2 linked regions of the Ferrimicrobium sp. genome follow. The protein of the gene in region 1 interacts with the protein of each later gene in a pairwise test. Links are inferred from orthologs where the notes say so. Each region holds a gene or a part of one and is shown on either strand. Other genes may lie near its edges.

Region 1 (4,735 bases):
CTTCCAGTCGCGTCGGGATCGTAACGCTCGGAGAGGTGCTCGCCATCAGTGGAGATGTCGAGGTCTCAATCGACATCAAGGAGGATCTAGGGGCCGACTCATGGGTAGAGGAGGCGGTTGGCGAACTTTTGCAAGAGTATGCAATGGGCAAAAGGGTGGTTGTCGCTTCATTTCTTGATCCACCGCTGACTCGATTTCGGCAACGTTTCCCAGCAGTACGCACTGCTGCATCGAGTGCTGAGGCGGTTCGATGGTATCAAGATTTTCATAATCAAGTGATCTCTGAACCCGCCTTCGAAGTGCTTTCACTTCCGCTTACCCTTATGGGTAGTGAGTATCTGAGTGTGCAACTCGTTGACTGGGCGCACCATCAAGGACTTGAAGTTTGGGTCTGGACCGTGAACGAAGAGGAGGATCTACGGCGTGTGCAAACGATGGGTGTTGATGTCGTGGTGACCGACTATCCAGCGAGAGTGTTGGAGTTCTATCATGGCTAAAGTCATGGTGGCGATGTCAGGGGGTGTTGACTCCTCGGTGGCTGCTGCGTTAGCGGTGCAAGAGGGCCACGAGGTGGTTGGTGTTACCCTCAAACTCTGGGGTGGAGCCTCGGACTCAGGCTGTTGTTCAGTGGCCGACGTCGAGGATGCCCGTTATGTGGCGCATCAACTCGGTATCAAACACCTGGTGTTCAACCTCACTGAGGAGTTTGAAACCAGTGTCGTCGATCCTTACGTGTGGGGCTACCTCGGAGGAGAGACTCCCAACCCCTGCATTGAATGCAACCGGAGCATCAAATTTGCTGCGCTAGTTGACCGGGCGGCTCAACTCGGGTTCGAGTACCTCGCCACTGGCCATCACGCAAGGATCAGTTTTGATCGAGGTGTTCCGCTGATCCGAAGAGGGGTAGACGTCGCGAAAGATCAGTCCTACGTGCTCTCAGTGATTCCGAAGCGTTCATTAGCGAAGTTACTGTTCCCTGTCGGGGAGATGACTAAAGACGACGTCCGTCGTATTGCCGCCGAGCTTGAGCTGCGCACAGCCGCTAAGCCGGATTCGCTTGAGGTCTGTTTTATCTCTCGGCACGCTGGTAAAGAGAGTTTTCTTTCCTCGAGAGGAACGCTGCATGCGACCAAAGTGATCGACACGGTGACGGGACACGAGTACGAGGACGCGAGTCCTTTTGAGACGGTGACCGTCGGGCAGCGTCGCAGGATCGGTGGCCTTGGCGATGGAATGCGTCGCTATGTATTGGCCAAAGACCCGACGACGCGGGTGATCCAGGTGGGAACCATCGACCGACTGCAGACCGACAGACTTGTCGTTACCACCGCCATGGACTATCTGGGTGACGGCTGGCCGAAGGAGGGTCAGATTCAGGGGAGCGCTCATGGAACCACAGTCCCGGCGGTGCTCAGCGAGACGGCGTTGGAGTTCGCAACTCCAACTCGGCGTATCGCACCCGGCCAGACGATTGCGCTCTATCAGGAGGACCTCGTGGTAGGGTCAGCGATGGTGGCGATGCCGGCACGGGTCACTGCTGATGAGTGATCGGATTGATGACCTCCGGTCGTTGCTCGATCGAGCGAGTTATGCGTACTATGCGCTTGATGCGCCGGTCCTGACCGACGCTGAGTACGATGTGCTCTATCGTGAACTGGTCGAGCTCGAGCAGCAGTACCCTGAACGCGTGGTGGCGAGTTCGCCAACCCAGCGAGTAGGTGCGCCGCCAGTGCAACTCTTCGCACCGGTAGTACACGAGACTCCAATGCTGAGCATCGATAATGTTTTTGCGATCGAGGACCTGAACGCGTGGGTCGATCGACTTGCGAGGCTCTTGGGTGGAGAACCGGCGCTCTTTGGGGAGCTCAAAATCGATGGATTAGCCCTGAGCCTGCGCTATGAGCATGGGATCCTGCTGCAAGCAGCGACTCGTGGCGACGGGAGAACAGGTGAGGATGTTACGGCGAATATTTACGCGGTTGATTCGATACCCAAACGCATCGCCCATGATGCTCCGCTTGAGGTTCGTGGAGAGATCTATCTGCCCCGGTCGGCGTTCCAGTTGTTGAACCAAGATCCGGAGCTCAAGGTTCCATTTGCGAATCCCCGGAACGCGGCGGCTGGGAGTCTCCGTCAGAAGAATCCTCGGATCACTGCGAGTCGCGGCCTCGCTTTTTTTGCCTATCAGCTTGAGGAGCCCATTGAGGCCGCGACCCATCATGAGGCGCTCGCGCTACTTGGATCTCTCGGTTTCGCCGTTGAAGAGCACGCCGCGTTGGTCGAGCGGGAACAGCTTGCTACCCGTATACAGGAACTCGATCAGGCTCGCACCCAGCTTGATTATGATACCGACGGTGTGGTGATCAAATTAGATCGCATCGAGGATCGTAGGCGAGTGGGCGCGACTTCACGAGCGCCGCGCTGGTCGATTGCCTACAAGTTTGCCCCCGAGGAGCAGCTGACCCGGCTGCTTGCGATAGAGATCTCCGTCGGTAAAACCGGTAAGATAACCCCCTTTGCGGAGCTTGAACCTGTGGTCGTTGCAGGCTCAACGGTTTCCCGCGCAACGTTGCACAATGCAGAGCAGATCGAGCGCAAGGACGTTCGAGTAGGAGACCTTGTAGTTGTGCGAAAAGCAGGCGAGATCATCCCCGAGGTGGTGGGCCCAGTGCTTGGAGCACGGGTTGGGGAACTAGCCCGCTACCAGTTTCCTGCGTTCTGTCCGAGCTGTGGAACGCGTCTCATCCGTGTACTTGATGAGGTTGACTTTCATTGTCCAAATCGTTTCTGCCCAGAGCAGCTTGTCCAGCGTCTGATGCATTTTGGATCTCGTGATGCCATGGATATCGATGGTCTTGGTGAAGTACGGGCACGTCAGCTCGTTGAACTCGGGTTGGCGAGGATCCCCTCGGATCTATTCAGTCTTGGACCCCACGAGTTGGGTCAACTTCCTGGCGTCGGTGAAAAGATGATCCAACGTTTTATGGTGGGTATTGCAACCGCCCGCCAACGTCCGCTCCATCGAATTCTTTTTGGACTCGCCATCGATAATGTCGGTGTCCACGTTGCCCAGGTAGTTGCATCATCGATGGGCGCACTTGATGACCTCCTCACCATTACCGTTGAGGCGTTGGTTGCCTTGGATGGTGTTGGTGAGACGGTAGCCAGGTCTGTCGTCCATTTCCGAGATGATCCGTACGGGTCACAGGTTTTGGCGGGGCTTATCGATGCTGGCGTGCGTGGACAAAGAGCTGCCGACCTTGCTCCTACGACATCGGACCAGTTGATGGGGCTCAGTTTCGTTATCACCGGGAGTTTCCCGGATGGCCCTCGTGAGCAGATCCGTGATTTCATCGTCGAGCATGGAGGTCGCGTGATAGAGGCGGTCTCTAAAAGAACCGATTATCTCGTAGCAGGCGAGCGTGCGGGATCCAAACTCGCCAAAGCGATCGAGCTCGGCATCCCAGTCATCGATTTACCTGGACTCTCTGCGATCGTTGCGTCTCGAGGGCAGCAGACAGTGACATGAGCCTGATGGCAGGCAGTATGGCGCATGGTGCGACAACGCGCCTGTAACGCATGGTGCGACAACGCGCCTGTAACACGGGGTGCGACAACGCGCCTGTAACACGGGGTGCGACAACGCGCCTGTAACGCATGGTGCGATAACGCGCCTGTAACACGGGGTGCGATAAGGCGTTAGTAACACGGGGTGCGACAACTCGCCCACAACGCTTGGGGAAACAATCCCGTGGGACTTGGCATACAATCCTGTCCCCGGGTCGGAGCGAACGATCTTGCTGAGACTTCGGCGAAGCCCGGCAGGAGAGGTGCGAATGCTTCAGTGCGCCTTGGTGTAGGCTATAGCTGGATTTGTGGAGCTGACCGCTAGGTCAGGCGGTCGTCATAAGGTAGGTAACGAGCTGGCGAAGGCGGCAGGTACGGACGAGAACATTGGTCGGGTCCTGAGTAACCGATATCGGGTGGTGGCTCGAAGAGGTTCGGGTGGTGCTGGTATTGTCTACCGGGCGGTTGATGATCGGTTAGGGCGCACCGTGGCGATCAAGCTGTTGCAGCGCGGGCTTGCCGACGACCCTATTTTTCTGCGAAGATTCCGTGACGAGGCACAGGCAGCCGCACAGCTGAACCATCCCAACATCATGAAGGTCTTTGACTGGGGCTCTGACGAGGGTGAGCCGTATCTGGTGATGGAATACCTCTCGAACGGCTCACTGCGGGAGCTTTATGCCAGAGGCGTCGAGCTCACCACGCCCCAGGTGGTACAGATCGGCGCCGCGACGGCCTCGGCACTCGGGTACTCGCACAATCGCAACTTTTTACACCGAGATATCAAACCTGCCAACCTCCTCTTCGACGATGGAGGTCGTGTCAGAATTGCAGACTTCGGACTCGTGCGTGCCCTGTCGGAGAGCTCAGCGACGGAGACCGGTGGCGGCATTCTGGGAACCCCTCGATACATGGCACCAGAACAGGTCGAAGGGAAGCGTTCGGTTCCCGGTAGTGACGTCTATTCGCTCGGGCTTGTATTGTATGAGGCGCTCTTTGGCGCTATCCCCTTCCAGGGAGATACTCAACTGGCCCTAGCGTTTGCGCGGCTTCGTGAGCCAGTGGTCAATCCCAATCCAGAGGATCCGGTCGCGAGTTCCATCGTTTCGATGCTGGACCGCGAACCGGACCGCCGTCCAAGTGCGGCGGAGATCGAACACCTTTGGAA
Region 2 (3,908 bases), on another replicon or contig:
AGTGAGTCGAATCGCGGTGGCTAATGGGGTGTCAGCGCGACCTGTCAGAGTGACCACCGAGATGATAGGCAATCGTATAGGCAATCATGTTTGGTTTGCCAATAGGATAGGGAGGAGAACAACGGCCTCTGAGCTGGTGTTTGTTGGTGGAGGTGATGGGACTCGAACCCACGAACCTCTTGACTGCCAGTCAAGCGCTCTACCAGCTGAGCTACACCCCCAAAGGTCGTCCACCACAGTGTAGTATCCGAGCGTCGATCTCAGGTCAGTGCTGCGTGTCAACTGGGGTACGAGCGTCATGCGTGTACTAGGCTTTTCGGACATGACCGACCGATACGATCCGCCAGCGATAGAGACAACTTGGCAAGCAAAATGGAGCCAAGCTGAGACCTATCATGTCAGCAATGATGACCCGCGGCCCAAGTCGTATGTGCTCTGCATGTATCCGTATCCGTCTGGACCCGCCCATCAGGGACACGTGCGAAACTACACCTTTGGCGATCTCAATGTCCGCTATCGAACGATGAACGGCGAGGCTGTGCTGTCTCCGATCGGGTTTGATTCTTTTGGTCTGCCTGCGGAGAACGCCGCCATCAAGACTGGCGTCCATCCGCGGGTCTTTACCGAGGCTCGTATGGCGGAACTGAAGACCTCGCTCGCGAGGCTCGGTGCGGCCTACGATTGGCGCCGTGAAATCTATAGCCATGATCCCAGCTACATCCGGTGGTCGCAATATCTGTTCATTCAGTTCTACCGTGCGGGTCTGGTCTATCGAGGAGATGCCCCAGTCAACTGGTGCCCTGGCTGCAAAACGGTGCTGGCCAACGAGCAGGTACTCGCTGATGGCACCTGTGAGCGCTCCGGCGACCTGGTAATTCGTCGAGAACTAACTCAGTGGTTCTTTAAGATTACCCAGTACGCCGACGAACTTCTTGCTGGACTCGACGAACTTGAGTGGCCCCAACGAGTGAAGACTATGCAGCGCAACTGGATCGGTCGGTCCGTTGGGGCAGAGATCTCCTTCGACGTGGAAGGGCTTGATGGATATCGCCTAAAAGTCTTCACTACGCGTCCAGATACAATCTTTGGTGCCACATTTGCGGTGGTGGCTCCAGAACACCCTGATGTTTCGCGATTGACCACTCCCGATCGCAAGGCAGAGGTTGCCGCCTTCATCGAGGAGGTGGCGACCCGGAGTGAACTAGAGCGGATGGCTGGGGAGGACGCATCCAAGCGAGGTGTCTTCTTAGGTACTTATGCGATCAACCCGGTCTCCGGTCACCGTCTGCCCATCTATGCGGCAGATTACGTGCTTGGACAATATGGTACCGGCGCGATCATGGCGGTTCCAGGCGAGGATGAGCGCGACTACGCCTTTGCTCAAAACTTTTCTCTCCCAGTCGTTGAGACGGTGCAGCGTCCCGAAGGTTTTGAAGGTTCTGTCTATACAGGAGCCGGCGTCAAGATCAACAGCGAGTTCCTCGATGGTCTCACGATCGATGAGGCGAAAGACAAGATCATCCAACGTCTTCAGGAGTTGGGGGCTGGCGAGGGTTCGGTCAAGTATCGGCTGCGCGACTGGTTGGTATCGAGGCAACGTTTTTGGGGTTGCCCGATCCCGATCCTCTACTGCGATCGTTGCGGTACGGTTCCGGTCCCCGAGGACCAGCTTCCCGTGTTGGCACCAGATGATGTCGAGTTCCGGCCGACGGGGGAGTCGCCCCTACTTCACAGCGATGCGTTCCGATTCACGACCTGTCCCAACTGTGGAGGGCCAGCGACTCGCGAGACCGATACCATGGACACCTTTGTCGACTCCTCCTGGTACTACCTGCGCTTTTGTGATCCGTTTTCGGAGGATCGCCCCTTCGATAAGAGAGCGGTCCAAGATTGGATGCCGGTCGATCAGTACATCGGTGGGGTCGAGCATGCCATCTTGCACCTCCTCTATGCGCGGTTCTTCACCAGGGCTCTTTCGGACCTTGGTATCATCCCCTCGACGCTGCGAGAGCCCTTCAAGCGGCTCTTTACGCAAGGGATGATTCGCTTGGGTGGGTCCAAGATGTCAAAGTCCAAGGGCAACCTGGTGACTCCGCAGCGTTACTTCGACACCGTTGGTGCAGACGCTCTGCGACTCTTTCATCTCTTTGTAGGGCCACCTGCTGATGACTTCGATTGGACCGATCAGACTGACGAGATGATCGAGGGCTGCCACCGCTTCTTGCAGCGAGTCTGGGCACTTGCGGATCGGATTCCTGTCGCCGTTGGTGATCCTGATCGTAATGCTGCTGTCTACCTCATTATCTCGCAGCTCATCACTCGTGCGACTGATGGTATCGAACGCTGGGCGTATAACACCTCAGTGGCCGCGCTCATGGAGTTGACGAATGGATTGTCGAAGGCTGAGAGTGAGGGTACTGACGCAGCGACTCTCGATTATGGCTATCGGACACTCCTTGAGCTACTCGCCCCGATGGCCCCCCATATCGCCAGCGAGCTCTATGAGCGGCGCTACCAGGCCGACGTGCATGTGCAGAGCTGGCCGAAGGCCGACCAGGCCATCTTGGCGGCAGCGACGGCCACGCTTGTCATCCAAGTCAACGGGAAGACTCGAGGGACACTCGCCATCGATCCGAGTGCCACGGAGGAGATGATTCTCCCCTTGGCTGAGGAGGCTATCGCAACTCATCTCGACGGTGTCGCGATCAAGAGAGTGATCGCCAAGTTGCCCAGAGTCATTAACTTCGTCGTCGGTTAGGTACCCTAGAGGCTGAACAGCGCCTTAGCTGGACGAAGCGATGAGTGGCTCGCCACCAAAGCTCTGTTGGTGTCCGGTGCATTCGTGTCGCCAGCAAGCTAGTGAATAACTCAACCGACCACGAGGGATGCGAGACATGAGAAATATTTCGACATGGTATTGTCAGTAAGGGTTGTCTCTGATAGGGTAGTAGCGGCGAAAGGTGGGGAATCGATGAGCCGTCACACTCCAAGCGAGCAGTTGGTACCTATTACAGCGGTCGAGGCGATGTTTGGTGCGCGGGGCCGGGGGATGCGTGAGGAAACGCTCCGCTACATGGCCGTCCCAAACCTGGGAGTGCCACTACCGCTTCCCCATGATGCTCTTGAGGTGCTCTCGCGCTATCAGCGCTTAGAGGACGAAGAGGAACACATCGTGGTGACCTGTCTTTCCGCTCAGGGGGTGCAAGAACTGGCGGCGATGTATCGATCTGTGCTCCAGCGAGAAGGAATGGAGGAGATCACCAGTTCGAAGGTACCGCACTTTCGAAAATTGCCGTTGGAGGAAGGAACGATCCAGCTCCGCTTCGCATCACTGGAGCTGGGCCGAGGATGGGATGTGACTCTCTACCCCGAGGGCGAGATGACCAGATCGTTGGTGCGGACAATGAACCGGCGCATGATCGAGATGGAACTCGGAGACGGCCGTCGTCATCCCGAGATGCTGGAGCTCCCGCAATTGAGCGCACTGATGCGCTCGCCACAGGTGACGATGGCTCGCGGTGGTGGTGGCAGCGGCAGCGATGGACACGCGCAACAGTCATGGTCAGTGGAGACCAAGGCTGACCTTGCAACAATCGTCTCCCTTGTGGAGACGAGTCTCATCGAGGAAGACATCAGCGTGGATGAGGTCGAGGCGGCACGTCGGGTCGGAGTCGTATTTTGGAGTCGGTCAGGGGGAACAGTGGGAGGCTCTATCACGATCGTGAACGAAGATGTCACCGATCGTTACCAAATAAATGTCGTTGGCCGCACCAGGCGACCACACTCATCCGCTGACCGCGAGGTTGGCTGGATCCCGATGCACTGAACGGCAGAGGTCAGTCGAGAGTCCGCTTGGTAAACCAAGGAAATAGTGGGTATTGCCAACGAGGTGTCGGGTGGTGAACCAG

What was found.
Region 2: the proteins of ligA (region 1) and leuS interact in binary tests that used the Escherichia coli proteins (3 or more experiments, as listed by UniProt). The link is inferred for Ferrimicrobium sp. from one-to-one orthologs.

What each region holds. Positions count from the first base shown.
Region 1 is NZ_DAHXOI010000001.1:106,073-110,807, forward strand. The notes cover bases 1,036-4,034. They hold ligA (NAD-dependent DNA ligase LigA), read left to right. Parts: upstream 1,036-1,540; coding sequence 1,541-3,529; downstream 3,530-4,034. Other genes in these bases: mnmA (tRNA 2-thiouridine(34) synthase MnmA), read left to right, coding at 1,036-1,548; M7Q83_RS00535 (PASTA domain-containing protein), read left to right, coding at 3,876-4,034. Also shown: M7Q83_RS00520 (glycerophosphodiester phosphodiesterase family protein), read left to right, coding at 1-497; more of mnmA, read left to right, coding at 490-1,035; more of M7Q83_RS00535, read left to right, coding at 4,035-4,735. UniProt on the Escherichia coli protein: DNA ligase that catalyzes the formation of phosphodiester linkages between 5'-phosphoryl and 3'-hydroxyl groups in double-stranded DNA using NAD as a coenzyme and as the energy source for the reaction.
Region 2 is NZ_DAHXOI010000010.1:32,692-36,599, forward strand. Bases 1-3,040 are described here. They hold leuS (leucine--tRNA ligase), read left to right. Parts: upstream 1-322; coding sequence 323-2,758; downstream 2,759-3,040. Other genes in these bases: M7Q83_RS08215 (hypothetical protein), read left to right, coding at 2,972-3,040. In the rest of the region: more of M7Q83_RS08215, read left to right, coding at 3,041-3,826.